Regions from separate parts of the Pseudomonas sp. S2_A10 genome, predicted to be linked through region 3. Evidence: predicted binding sites of a transcription regulator. Region 3 holds the regulator's gene; each other region holds the start of a gene.
What was found. Region 3 encodes sigma-54, which starts transcription at its own class of promoters, with help from an activator protein. Its sites were predicted from a motif close to ANTGGCATNNANNTTGCTNT; they were not measured.
Positions count from the first base shown of each region.

Region 1: AB4N41_RS17635 (CmpA/NrtA family ABC transporter substrate-binding protein) is a predicted target of sigma-54. The motif match lies at 1,776-1,795, and genes of this name have one in related genera.
Region 2: AB4N41_RS04560 (pilin) is a predicted target of sigma-54. The motif match lies at 1,524-1,543, and genes of this name have one in related genera.

Region 1 covers NZ_CP162773.1:3,902,242-3,906,381, reverse strand. Annotated here, with positions in the region: gene rmf (ribosome modulation factor) at 153-368, shown strand; gene AB4N41_RS17640 (quinone-dependent dihydroorotate dehydrogenase) at 669-1,688, opposite strand; gene AB4N41_RS17635 (CmpA/NrtA family ABC transporter substrate-binding protein) at 1,907-3,118, shown strand; gene AB4N41_RS17630 (ANTAR domain-containing response regulator) at 3,134-3,709, shown strand.
Region 2 covers NZ_CP162773.1:997,402-1,001,541, reverse strand. Annotated here, with positions in the region: gene pilB (type IV-A pilus assembly ATPase PilB) at 1-1,363, opposite strand, end outside; gene AB4N41_RS04560 (pilin) at 1,590-2,012, shown strand; gene AB4N41_RS04555 (BON domain-containing protein) at 2,308-2,661, shown strand; gene AB4N41_RS04550 (DUF2845 domain-containing protein) at 2,926-3,225, opposite strand; gene AB4N41_RS04545 (DUF748 domain-containing protein) at 3,222-4,140, opposite strand, start outside.
Region 3 covers NZ_CP162773.1:2,912,233-2,916,372, forward strand. Annotated here, with positions in the region: gene rapZ (RNase adapter RapZ) at 1-453, opposite strand, end outside; gene ptsN (PTS IIA-like nitrogen regulatory protein PtsN) at 456-920, opposite strand; gene hpf (ribosome hibernation-promoting factor, HPF/YfiA family) at 932-1,240, opposite strand; gene AB4N41_RS13075 (RNA polymerase factor sigma-54) at 1,314-2,804, opposite strand; gene lptB (LPS export ABC transporter ATP-binding protein) at 2,971-3,696, opposite strand; gene lptA (lipopolysaccharide transport periplasmic protein LptA) at 3,696-4,140, opposite strand, start outside.

The DNA.
Region 1 (4,140 bases), 990 kb from region 3:
ATTGGTTAGAACTGAACACAGGTTGACGTCGCAACGGCGTCAACACCTTGGCTCGCCACGCCGGCAGCGAGCCGCACGATGGCAGGTTTTTTCTGCCAGACCTCAATTGAGGTCAACGCGACACTACAGTCAACAAGTGAGGGAAACACCCTATGAGAAGACTTAAGCGTGATCCGTTGGAAAGAGCATTTTTGCGCGGATATCAATATGGCGTTGGTGGCAAATCCCGTGAGCTTTGCCCATTTACTCTACCGTCGGTACGTCAAGCCTGGATCAACGGCTGGCGAGAAGGACGCGGCGACAACTGGGACGGTATGACCGGCACTGCGGGAATCCACAGACTCAACGAACTTCACGCCGTCGGCTGACACAGGGCATTTATTCCGACACGACAATCTGAATTTGCATTGAATTAACCACGCACGTCCTTCCCGGACGGCGGGCTACGGCCCAGGGGCTCCTTCGAGGAGCCCTTTTTTATGCCTGCAAAAAGGGTTAACCGGGATCCACGTGGCGAGGGGATTTATCCCCGCTCGGCTGCGCAGCAGTCGCGAAGTCCGAATTTCAATTTACCTGGCGTATCAATGTGCAAGGCTTTGGGGCTGCTGAGCAGCCCAGCGGGGATAAATCCCCTCGCCACAAAGGCTCCGACAAGTCCTCGGCAATCCTCAGCGCAACGCGGCGATGGCGTCTACCGATTCACGAATCAGCGCCGGGCCTTTGTAGATGAAGCCCGAATAGATCTGCACCAGGCTTGCACCGGCCGTGATCTTCTCCGCCGCGTGCTTGCCTTCGGTAATCCCGCCCGCAGCAATGATCGGCAAACGCCCGGCCAATTCGCCCGCCAGCACTTTCACGGTATGGGTGCTCTTTTCACGCACCGGCGCACCCGACAGACCGCCCGCCTCGTCGCCATGCTCCATGCCTTCGACGCCGACACGGCTCAAAGTCGTATTGGTGGCGATCACCGCATCCATGCCGGTTTCGATCAACGCCTGGGCAACCTGCGCAGTTTCTTCGTCGGTCATGTCCGGCGCGATCTTGATCGCCAGCGGCACATGCTTGCCGTGACGCAGGGCCAGTTCGGCGCGGCGCGTGGCCAGGTCCGCGAGCAATTGTTTGAGCGAGTCGCCGAACTGCAGGCTGCGCAGGCCCGGGGTATTCGGCGAGCTGACGTTGACCGTGATGTAACTGGCGTGGGCGTAGACCTTGTCCAGGCAGATCAGGTAATCATCCACCGCGCGCTCGACCGGGGTATCGAAGTTCTTGCCGATGTTGATGCCCAGCACGCCTGTGTATTTCGCCGCAGCGACCCGCGCCAGCAGGTTATCCACGCCAAGGTTGTTGAAGCCCATGCGGTTGATGATCGCCTCGGCTTCCGGCAGGCGGAAGATCCGTGGTTTCGGGTTACCCGGCTGCGGACGCGGGGTCACGGTGCCGATTTCGACAAAGCCGAAACCCAGTTGCGCAAAGCCGTCGATGGCCGCGCCGTTCTTGTCCAGACCTGCCGCCAGCCCCACCGGGTTCGGGAACTCCAGCCCCATGACGGTCACCGGCATTTTCGCCGGCGCCTTGCACAGCAAGCCGTTGAGACCCAAACGTCCACCCGCGCCGATCAGATCCAGCGACAGATCGTGGGAGGTTTCCGGGGAAAGTTTGAACAACAGCTGACGGGCCAGGGTGTACATGGGCGGCGATGACTCGGGCGGCGAAAAGAGGCGGCGATTATAGCCGGGCATCGTCCCCCGGCGCGAGGCGCCTGCGCGAATCAGGCGACTGGCATATGCCTTGCACCACCCCGCTCATCAGTCTGCCGACCAATGACGGCGCGCAGGCCAGGACAATGGCGTCGTCCCCGGGTTTTGCCTGCGCAGAATCCGGGACGACGTTTTTTTTGAGGTAGCGTATGAACGAAACGTCCTTGGGGCCTTTGGCCTGGGTCAATGGCAGCGATGCGCCGGAGAAGAGCGCGATCAATCTCGGCTTCATGGCGCTGAGCGACTGCGCCTCGGTGGTGGTCGCCGCCACCCAGGGCTTCGCCCAGCCCTACGGCCTGACGCTGAACCTCAAACGTCAGGCCTCATGGGCCAACCTGCGCGACAAACTGGTCAGCGGCGAACTGGATGCCGCGCACAGCCTGTACGGGCTGATTTATGCGGTGCACCTGGGCATCGGCGGCGTCGCCCCGACCGACATGGCAGTGCTGATGGGCCTGAACCAGAATGGCCAGAGCCTGAACCTGTCCCATGGTTTGCAACAGGCTGGCGTGAACAGTCCTGAAGCGCTCGATCAGCATGTGCACCAAAGCCGCGCAAAACTGACCTTCGCCCAGACCTTCCCCACCGGCACCCATGCGATGTGGCTTTATTACTGGCTGGCGAGCCAGGGCATTCATCCGTTGCAGGACGTCGACAGCGTGGTGGTGCCGCCGCCGCAAATGGTTGCGCACCTGCAAGCCGGGCGCATCGACGGCTTTTGCGTCGGCGAACCGTGGGCGGCCAGCGCCGTCCAGCAGAATCTCGGTTTCACCCTGGCGACCAGCCAGAGCATCTGGCCCGACCACCCGGAAAAAGTCCTCGGCTGCACCCGCGAATTTGTCGAGCAATACCCCAACACCGCGCGGGCGCTGGTCATGGCCATTCTTGAGGCCAGCCGCTTCATCGAAGAAAGCCCGGAAAACCGCCGCAGTACCGCGCAATTGCTCAGCGCCACCGAATACCTCGACACCCCCGCCCCGTGCATCGAGCCGCGTTTCATGGGGGATTACGCCGATGGCCTCGGCAATCGCTGGCAGGACCCGCATGCGCTGCGTTTTCACGGCGGTGGCGAGGTCAATCTGCCGTACCTTTCCGACGGCATGTGGTTCATGACCCAGTTCCGTCGCTGGGGTCTGTTGCGCGAGGATCCGGATTATCTGGCCGTCGCCCGTCAGGTTCAGCGTCTGGATCTGTACCGCGAGGCAGCGAGCGCGGTCGGCGTTGCGACTTCGTACGCAGACCTGCGCAGCAGCCAGTTGCTCGACGGCAAGGTCTGGGACGGCAGCGACCCGGCGGGCTATGCGCGCAGTTTCAAGCTGCATTCCCTGAGCGACACCGCCCCCCTTCTCGCCCAGCGCTGACAGGAGACCGCGAACATGTTGCGCATTCTGCTGATCAACGACACCGCGAAAAAAGTCGGACGCCTGAAAGCGGCGCTGACCGAGGCCGGCTTCGAGGTAATCGACGAGTCCGGCCTGACCATCGACCTGCCGGCGCGCGTCGAAACGGTGCGCCCGGACGTGATCCTGATCGATACCGAGTCACCGAGCCGCGATGTCATGGAGCAAGTGGTACTGGTCAGCCGCGACCAGCCCCGGCCGATCGTGATGTTTACCGATGAACACGACCCGGGGGTGATGCGTCAGGCGATCAAGTCCGGGGTCAGTGCCTACATCGTCGAAGGCATTCACGCACAACGGTTGCAGCCGATTCTCGACGTGGCGATGGCGCGCTTCGAGAGTGACCAGGCCTTGCGCGCGCAATTGCAGGCCCGTGACCAGCAACTGGCCGAGCGCAAGCGCATTGAACTGGCCAAGGGTTTGCTGATGAAGATGAAGGACTGCAACGAGGAAGAGGCCTATACGCTGATGCGCCGCCAGGCGATGAGCCGCCAGCAGAAGCTGATTCAGGTGGCGGAGCAGATCATTGCCATGAGCGAGTTGCTGGGCTGAAGTTTTCGCTGCAAATCAAGAGCCCCTCACCCTAGCCCTCTCCCGGAGGGAGAGGGGACCGACCGCGTTGTCTGGCGCTGTCCGCCGACCTGAACGACCGAGTCGATTATGGATTCACTCGAAATCGTTCAGATCGGCAAATGATTCGGCCATCCCCCGCTCGGTTCCCTCTCCCTCTGGGAGAGGGCTAGGGTGAGGGGCTTTTGCTTTTCAGCTGTTGGCACAAATCTCGCTAAGTAAACCGCACAGGTAACCAACGGCGGTTGCCCCACCTACGACAAAGACGTCGCTCACCCCGTTCGCCCCTCGGCGAATCAGGTAGCGGCGTTTTTGCGTTTTGGCCCCACAGAACGGGGCCGGTGGTGCGGCCGTGAGGCGCTCCACCTGCTGTGCATGACTCCTTTCGAGACTCTTTTCAGCCGAGGTGCGCG
Region 2 (4,140 bases), 1.9 Mb from region 3:
CCAGCCGCTGGGCGATGATCAGGCTGACCGAGGTGGCAATGTTGAAACCGGGAATGCCCATGTTGTGCAGGCGTGTCAGGGTTTCCGCCGCGCTGTTGGTGTGCAGGGTAGATAGCACCAGGTGTCCGGTCTGCGCAGCCTTGATTGCGATCTCGGCGGTTTCCAGATCGCGGATCTCGCCGACCATGATCACGTCCGGGTCCTGACGCAGAAACGAGCGCAGCGCTTGGGCAAAGTCCAGCCCTTGGCGGGGATTGACGTTGACCTGATTGATGCCTTCCATGTTGATTTCCACCGGGTCTTCGGCGGTGGAAATATTGATGTCGACGGTGTTGAGGATGTTCAGCCCGGTGTACAGCGACACGGTTTTACCGGAGCCGGTGGGGCCGGTGACCAGAATCATCCCTTGCGGCTGTTTCAGCGCGGCGAGGTACAAGGCTTTTTGTTCGGCTTCGTAACCCAGTGCGTCGATGCCCATTTGTGCACTGGACGGGTCGAGAATCCGGATCACTACTTTTTCGCCCCACAGAGTCGGCAGGGTGTTGACGCGGAAATCGATGGATTTGCTTTTCGACAGGCGCATTTTGATGCGGCCGTCCTGAGGTTTGCGCCGTTCCGAGATATCCAGACTGGCCATTACCTTCAAGCGCGCGGCAATGCGCCCGGCCAACTGGATCGGCGGCTTGGCCACCTCGCGCAGCATGCCGTCGGTGCGCATGCGCACCCGATAGTTTTTTTCGTAGGGTTCGAAATGCAGGTCGGAAGAGCCGCTTTTGATCGCATCGAGCAGCATCTTGTGCACAAAACGTACGACCGGGGCGTCGTCGGCATCGAGGCCGCCGATCACGTCCTGTTTGTTGTCATCAATGGACTCGACGTCGAGGCCGTCGAGATCGACATCGGCCATTTCCTCCAGGCCCGAGGCATGGCTGTCGAAGAACTTGTCGATGGCGTCGCTGAGCTTGTCGTCCTCCACCAGAATCGCTTCGGTGCTCAGGCCGGTGCTGAACTGGATGTCGCTGATCGCCTGCTGATTGCTTGGGTCGGAAAGGCCCACGAACAGTTTGTTGCCGCGCCGCCAGAGGGGCAGGGCGCAGTGCTGGCGAACCAGTTTCTCACTGACCAGACCCTTGGGCTGAGTCTCTTTGTCGAGGCAATGCAGATCGAGCAGGGCCATGCCGAAATGTTCCGAGGCGATCTCGGCAATTTGCCGGCTGTTGACCAGTTTGTTGTGCACCAGGTAATTGACCAGCGACACGCGATTGCGCTGGGCCTGCGCCCAGGATTGCCGGGCGCTTGTTTCCGTGAGCAGTTCGGCCTGGACCAATTGCTTGGCCAGACCGCTCAGAGCGATGTCATTCATGGGGATTCCGCACGCTTGCCGTTCATGACTTATAGCCTAGTCAAGTGACAGCGCCAAACACGGCCGGTGCAGGTGACAAAAAGTGTCAGATAGTGCGATTGCCGGTTGTAGGAAACGGCGTTGGGGAATGAGCGCGCCCAGCAGACGGGGGCAAATGGGCGTTGGCATGGGCTGTGCTGGGCCTTGTTCAGATCATGAGATTTCGACTCATGCATGGAGCGTGTCTATGAAAAAACAACAAGGCTTTACATTGATCGAGCTGCTGATCGTTGTGGCGATCATCGGCATTCTGGCGACTATCGCCCTGCCGCAGTATTCGAAGTATCAGGCGCGGTCGAAGGTGACGGCGGGGCTGGCGGAGATCAGCGCGATGAAGGTGCCGTTTGAAGACCTGATCAATCAGGGGACAAATCCAAGCTTGGCGGCGGTGAAAGGCGATAACGTCACCACTACCTCCAATTGCGCTCTGACTGCCTCAGGTACCGCTGCAGACGGAGCTGGAACGATTGTATGTACGTTGGCCAACGCGCCAGCGCCTGTATTGGGCAAAACCATCACGCTGACTCGTACGGCGGCCGGCGGCTGGAGTTGTGGCACTACGGTCGCTCCTGACTACTCGCCAAAAGGCTGCGCTGCCAGTGGGACTTGATCCATTTGTTGCACCCAGAATGCCCCGCATCGCGGGGCATTTTCATACCCTGACCACTTAACAAAAGCTCCAATAATTTCAGCAGCTTATGAACTTTCCAAAAAACCGCAACTTGCATGCGAAGATTGAGCGAGTCATGCATTTTGCATGAAAATGAAAATTGGCATTTTTCATAACTCATTGTTTTTAAAAGAATTTATATGGCAAAAAAAGTTGGCACAGCGTTCGCAATATATCCGGTAACCCTGCTGACAAGCGTTACAGCAGACTTCCAGTAAAAACAGGAGTTACTCGTATGAAGAAGTTCGCTATCACTGCCGCTGCTACCGCTCTGACCCTGACCATGGCTGGTGGCGCTTTCGCCCAGTCCGCTCAGGCTACCCAGTCGCCAATGGTTCTGGCTGCTGGTGAAATGACCAAGGCTAAAGAAGAGACTTCCGATACCTGGATCACCACCAAGGTCAAAGCTGATCTGGTCACCGAAAAAGGCATTCCAGGCACTGATATCAAAGTCGAAACCAACAAGGGTGTAGTTTCCCTGTCGTCGACCACTGCGGTAACCGAGTCGCAGAAAGAAGTCGCCGTAGGCATCGCCAAGAAAATCAAAGGCGTTAAAGCGGTCTCCGCTGACGGCCTGAAAGCCGAGTAAGGCAAGACTTCTCGCCTGAACCGGGAGAAGACGCGACAGACGGGCCGAGCAATACGTCTGCCGCAACTTTAGAGTTCATGCGAACGGTCACACGGATGTGACCATTACAGGCCCCGGCACTTGTGCCGGGGCCTGTTCTATTTTGGGCAATACCAATGTGGGAGCGAGCCTGCTCGCGAATGCGTAGTGTCAGCCGACAAGTTCGTCAGTAGACAGACCGTATTCGCGAGCAGGCTCGCTCCCACAGGGTGAATTTCGTTCGGCTTAGTTACCGCGTTTGCTGTTGATCTGCCTCAAGCGATTACCTTCAAAGCGCAGGTACTGGTACATGCCGTTGTTCGGCCCGTAGGTCCATTCCTCGACCTGAAACTCTTCGCGGCGATTGGTACTGCGCTTGTAGCCGAGCACATCGCGGCTGACCGGCTCGCCGCATTTTTGCAGCACTTCGCTGGCGCGGTCGCCGAGGCTGATCAATTGGCTGCCGCAGCGCAATGTATCCGAAGCCGACGCATGGCCGGCGGCGCACGTGAGAGCGAGCGCCATCAACCAGTTACGCACGGTCATTCGGCATCCAGGTGCATTTGCGTGACCACGCGGCCATCGCTTTCGGCCTCGCCGAGGTTGGCGTCGATGAAATACACGCGGTCATCCTCGAGCTTGCCCTTGTCGACCAGGTAATCCTTGATGGTGCTGGCGCGGTCCTGGCCCAACTGGCGCAACAGCACCTCGCTGCCACTCCAGAATGCGATCACGCCCTGGCGCATATTCGCCGTGCGTTCTTCCTTGCCCAGATCTTTCCATTCTGCCGGTGGCTGGGTTTTCAGGCGGGTGCGGTAGATGCCTTCGAGCAACGCGCCTTTCTCGCTTTCGGGCACTTGCAGCAGCGAGGCCTGGGCCGGAACTTTGTCGCCACGGCGCTGGAGCATCTTGTAGTAGTTGTACTGATATTCGCGTTCCAGACGTTGCTCGGCCAGCAGTGGCCCATCGCTGCTCTTCGCAGCAGTGCCTTCGATTTCCAGGCGCAGCGCCGGACGTTCCTTGAGTGCCTGCGACAGTTTCACCAGCGCCGCTTCGGCGTCTTTGCTCAGATCGCTGGAGCCCGGCGCGAAGGACACCGTGCCGAGGTCTTCGGAGCCGCCGCCACTGACCAGCCCGCCGATCATTTTGAACGGTGCGGCGGCCGCTTTGACGATCAAATTGCGCAGGGTTTGCCAGACGATCGGCATCACGCTGAACTGTGGATTATTCAGGTCGCCGGTCACCGGCAATTCGATGGAGATCTTGCCGTCGACGTCCTTGAGCAGGGCGATCGCCAGTTTCAGCGGCAGACTCACTGCATCAGGGCTGTCGACCTTCTCGCCCAGTTGCAGCTGCTCGACGACGACTTTGTTCTCGGCTTTCAGCTGGCCTTTGGTGATCAGGTAGTGCAGATCGAGGTTGAGCCGGCCCTTGCGGATGCGGTAGCCGGCGAATTTGCCG
Region 3 (4,140 bases):
GTCGCGCAGTTGATACAGATTCAGACTGGTGGTGTTGATCTTCAGGTCGGCCAGATCGGCGATCGGACCGAGCAGGGCGGTTTCGTCGTGAATCGCCTCGGCCAGTGAGCGATTGGCGTTGCTCAGCGGGTGACGACGACGGGTCTCGGAAAAACGCTTGAGCAGGGTTTCTTCATCGGCGTCCAGGTACAGCACATCGCACTTGATATGCTTGGCACGCACGTCTTCGAGCAACTCAGGGAAACGTGACAGATGGCTGGGCAGGTTGCGCGCATCGATCGACACGGCGACCAGCGGCTGCGCCAGTTCTGTGTGAATCAGCGCTCGCTCGGCCAGTTCCGGCAGCAAACCGGCCGGCAGATTGTCGATGCAGTAGTAGCCGTTGTCCTCAAGGACATTCAGGGCGGTACTTTTACCCGAGCCCGAACGGCCACTGACAATGATCAAACGCATGATTAGTGCCCGTTCTGCTCGTCCAGTACAACCTGGTACAAGGCTTCATTGCTCGGAGCGCTGCGCAATTTGTCGCGCACTTCCTTGCGGTCGAGCATGCTGGCGATCTGGCGCAACAACTCCAGATGCGCGTCGGTTGCGGCTTCCGGGACCAGCAGTACGAACAACAGGTCCACCGGAGCGCCGTCGATGGCGTCGAAATCGATCGGGGCTTCGAGGTGCAGCAGGGCGCTCACTGGCCCCGCGCAGCCCTTGAGGCGGCAGTGGGGAATGGCGATGCCGTTGCCAAAACCGGTGGAGCCGAGTTTTTCACGGGCGATCAGCGCCTCGAAGACATCCTGCATCGCCAGATCCGGCACTTCGCGGTGGATCAGGTTGGCAATCTGTTCGAGGGCTTTTTTCTTGCTGCCGCCCGGCGCGTTCACTTGGGAACGGCCGGGGGTCAGGATGGTTTCAAGTCGGATCATGGATAGGGGTGTTAACGACCGGTCGCGCCCTGGAGGAGGCTCTGGGTCTTTTCCTTATGCTTTTTGAGTTGGCGATCCAGCTTGTCGGTAAGTGAGTCGATCGCAGCGTACATGTCGGTATCTTCTGCGTTTGCGACCACTTCACTGCCGGGAATATGCAAGGTGGCTTCGATCTTCTGTTTCAGCTTTTCGACGCACATCGTGACCTGCACGTTGGTGATCTTGTCGAAATGTCGCTCCAGTCGCTGGAGTTTTTCCTCGATGTAGGAACGCAGAGGTTGGGTCACTTCCAGTTGGTGTCCACTGATGTTGACTTGCATACAGCTTCTCCTTCGTTGCCAGTGCATAAAGCGGCAGGCCGAAAAGCCTGCCACTGGAACGCTGTAACGTGGCTTACATCAACCGCTTGCGTTCGCTCGAAGGCGCGATTCCGAGGGATTCGCGGTACTTGGCGACGGTGCGGCGAGCCACCTGAATGCCTTGTGCCTCCAGTAAACCAGCGATCTTGCTGTCACTCAACGGCTTTTTCTGATTTTCCGCAGCGACCAGTTTCTTGATGATCGCGCGGATCGCCGTGGACGAGCATTCGCCGCCTTCGGAGGTGCTGACGTGGCTGGAGAAAAAGTATTTCAGCTCATAAATACCGCGCGGGGTATGCATGAATTTTTGTGTGGTCACCCGGGAAATCGTCGATTCGTGCATGCCGACCGCTTCGGCGATGTCATGCAATACCAACGGCTTCATTGCTTCGTCGCCGTATTCGAGGAAGCCGCGCTGATGTTCGACGATCTGCGTGGCCACTTTCATCAGGGTTTCGTTGCGGCTCTGCAGGCTCTTGATGAACCAGCGCGCTTCCTGCAACTGGTTGCGCATGAAAGTGTTGTCGGCGCTGGTGTCGGCGCGCTTCACAAAACCGGCGTACTGGGCGTTGACGCGCAGGCGAGGCACCGATTCCTGGTTCAGCTCGACCAGCCAGCGCTCGTTGTCCTTGCGCACGATCACGTCGGGAATCACGTATTCGGCTTCGGTCGACTCGATCTGTGAGCCGGGACGCGGATTGAGGCTCTGCACCAGTTCGATGACCTGGCGCAGCTCGTCTTCCTTGAGCTTCATGCGCCGCATCAACTGGCTGTAATCGCGGCTGCCGAGCAGGTCGATGTAATCGGCGACAAGCCGCTTGGCCTCGGTCAGCCACGGCGTCTTCGCGGGCAGCTGGCGCAATTGCAGCAGCAGGCATTCGCTGAGGTTGCGGGCGCCGATACCAGCGGGCTCGAATTGCTGGATGCGATGCAGGACGGCTTCGATTTCGTCGAGCTCGATGTCCAGTTCCGGATCGAACGCTTCAAGAATTTCTTCGAGTGTTTCGTCCAGATAGCCCTGATTGTTGATGCAGTCGATCAGGGTGACAGCGATCAGGCGATCGGTGTCGGACATCGGCGCCAGGTTCAGTTGCCAGAGCAGATGGCTTTGCAGGCTCTCGCCGGCGGACGTGCGGGTGGTGAAATCCCACTCATCGTCATCGCTGCTGGGCAGGCTGCTGGCGCTGGTCTGGTAAACGTCTTCCCAGACGGTATCCACTGGCAGTTCATTGGGGATGCGCTCGTTCCAATCGCCATCCTCGAGGTTATCCACCGTCGGGGCGGTTTCCTGGTAGGAGGGTTCCTGGATTTCGGCGGGCTTCTGTTCGGCGTTGTCGGCCAGCGGATCGGCGTTGTCGAAGTCGTCGCCTTCTTCCTGGCGCTCGAGCATCGGATTGGATTCCAGAGCCTCCTGGATCTCCTGTTGCAGGTCCAGGGTCGACAATTGGAGCAGGCGGATGGCCTGTTGCAGCTGCGGTGTCATCGTCAGCTGCTGGCCCATTCTCAAGACTAGCGATGGTTTCATGGCAGGGGCTTAACACCTTATTCGCCGGCGCTTTGCGCCATCCACTACAGGGCGCCGAAGCGCCAAACTTAAGCAAATTATATGCCTGAAACTGAAGTGTTTGCCTAGAGCGCTGTAACAATTAAAGCGGATAAATGCGCCTTGAATCGATACAGCGCTGTCGCGCTTACAGGCGGAACTCGTGACCCAGATACACTTCCTTGACCAGATCGTTGGCCAGGATGGTCTCGGCATCGCCTTCAGCGATCAGTTGACCGTCGTTGACGATGTAAGCGGTTTCGCAAATGTCCAGCGTCTCACGCACGTTGTGGTCGGTGATCAGCACACCGATGCCCTTGGCCTTGAGGTGATGGATGATCTGCTTGATGTCGCCGACCGAGATCGGGTCAACGCCGGCGAACGGTTCGTCGAGCAGTATGAATTTCGGTGCCGTCGCCAGGGCGCGAGCGATTTCCACCCGGCGGCGTTCACCACCGGACAGGCTCATGCCGAGGTTGTCGCGGATGTGGCTGATGTGGAATTCCTGCAGCAGGCTTTCCAGCTCCTTGCGACGACCGGCCTTGTCCAGCTCCGGGCGGGTCTCGAGGATCGCCATGATGTTGTCGGCGACCGACAGTTTACGGAAGATCGACGCTTCTTGCGGCAGATAGCCGATACCGGCCTTGGCGCGGCCGTGCATCGGCTGGTGGCTGACGTCCAGATCATCGATCAGCACACGGCCCTGATCAGCCTGCACCAAGCCGACGATCATGTAGAAGCACGTCGTCTTGCCGGCGCCGTTCGGGCCGAGCAAGCCGACGATCTGCCCGCTGTCGATCGACAGGCTGACGTCACGCACGACCTGGCGGCTTTTATAGGCCTTGGCCAGGTGCTGAGCTTTCAGAGTTGCCATTACTGGGATTTCTCTTCGGTTTTCTTCTTCGGCTGGATCACCATGTCGATGCGCGGACGCGATTCGGTGACCTTGCTGCCTGTGGCGCGACCGGCGCTGGCCAGCTTCTTCACGGTGTCGTAGACGATTTTTTCGCCCTGGGTGACGTTGTTATCCTTGTCGATAACCTTGGCCTTGTCGATCAGCACCACCCGGTTCTGCTGGGCGTGGTATTGAATCGTCACGCCGTAGCCCTTGACCGGGTTGGCGTCGCCCTGGGTCTGCAACTGCTCGAAGTAAGCCAGGTTGCCTACCGAGGTCACCACGTCGATGTCGCCATTGGGCGCGCGCGTCATGGTCACGGTGTTGCCTTTAACGATCATCGAGCCCTGGGTAATGATCACGTCACCTTTATAGGTGGCGATGCCATTCTTGTCGTCCAGTTGGGCGTCGTCGGCCTGAATG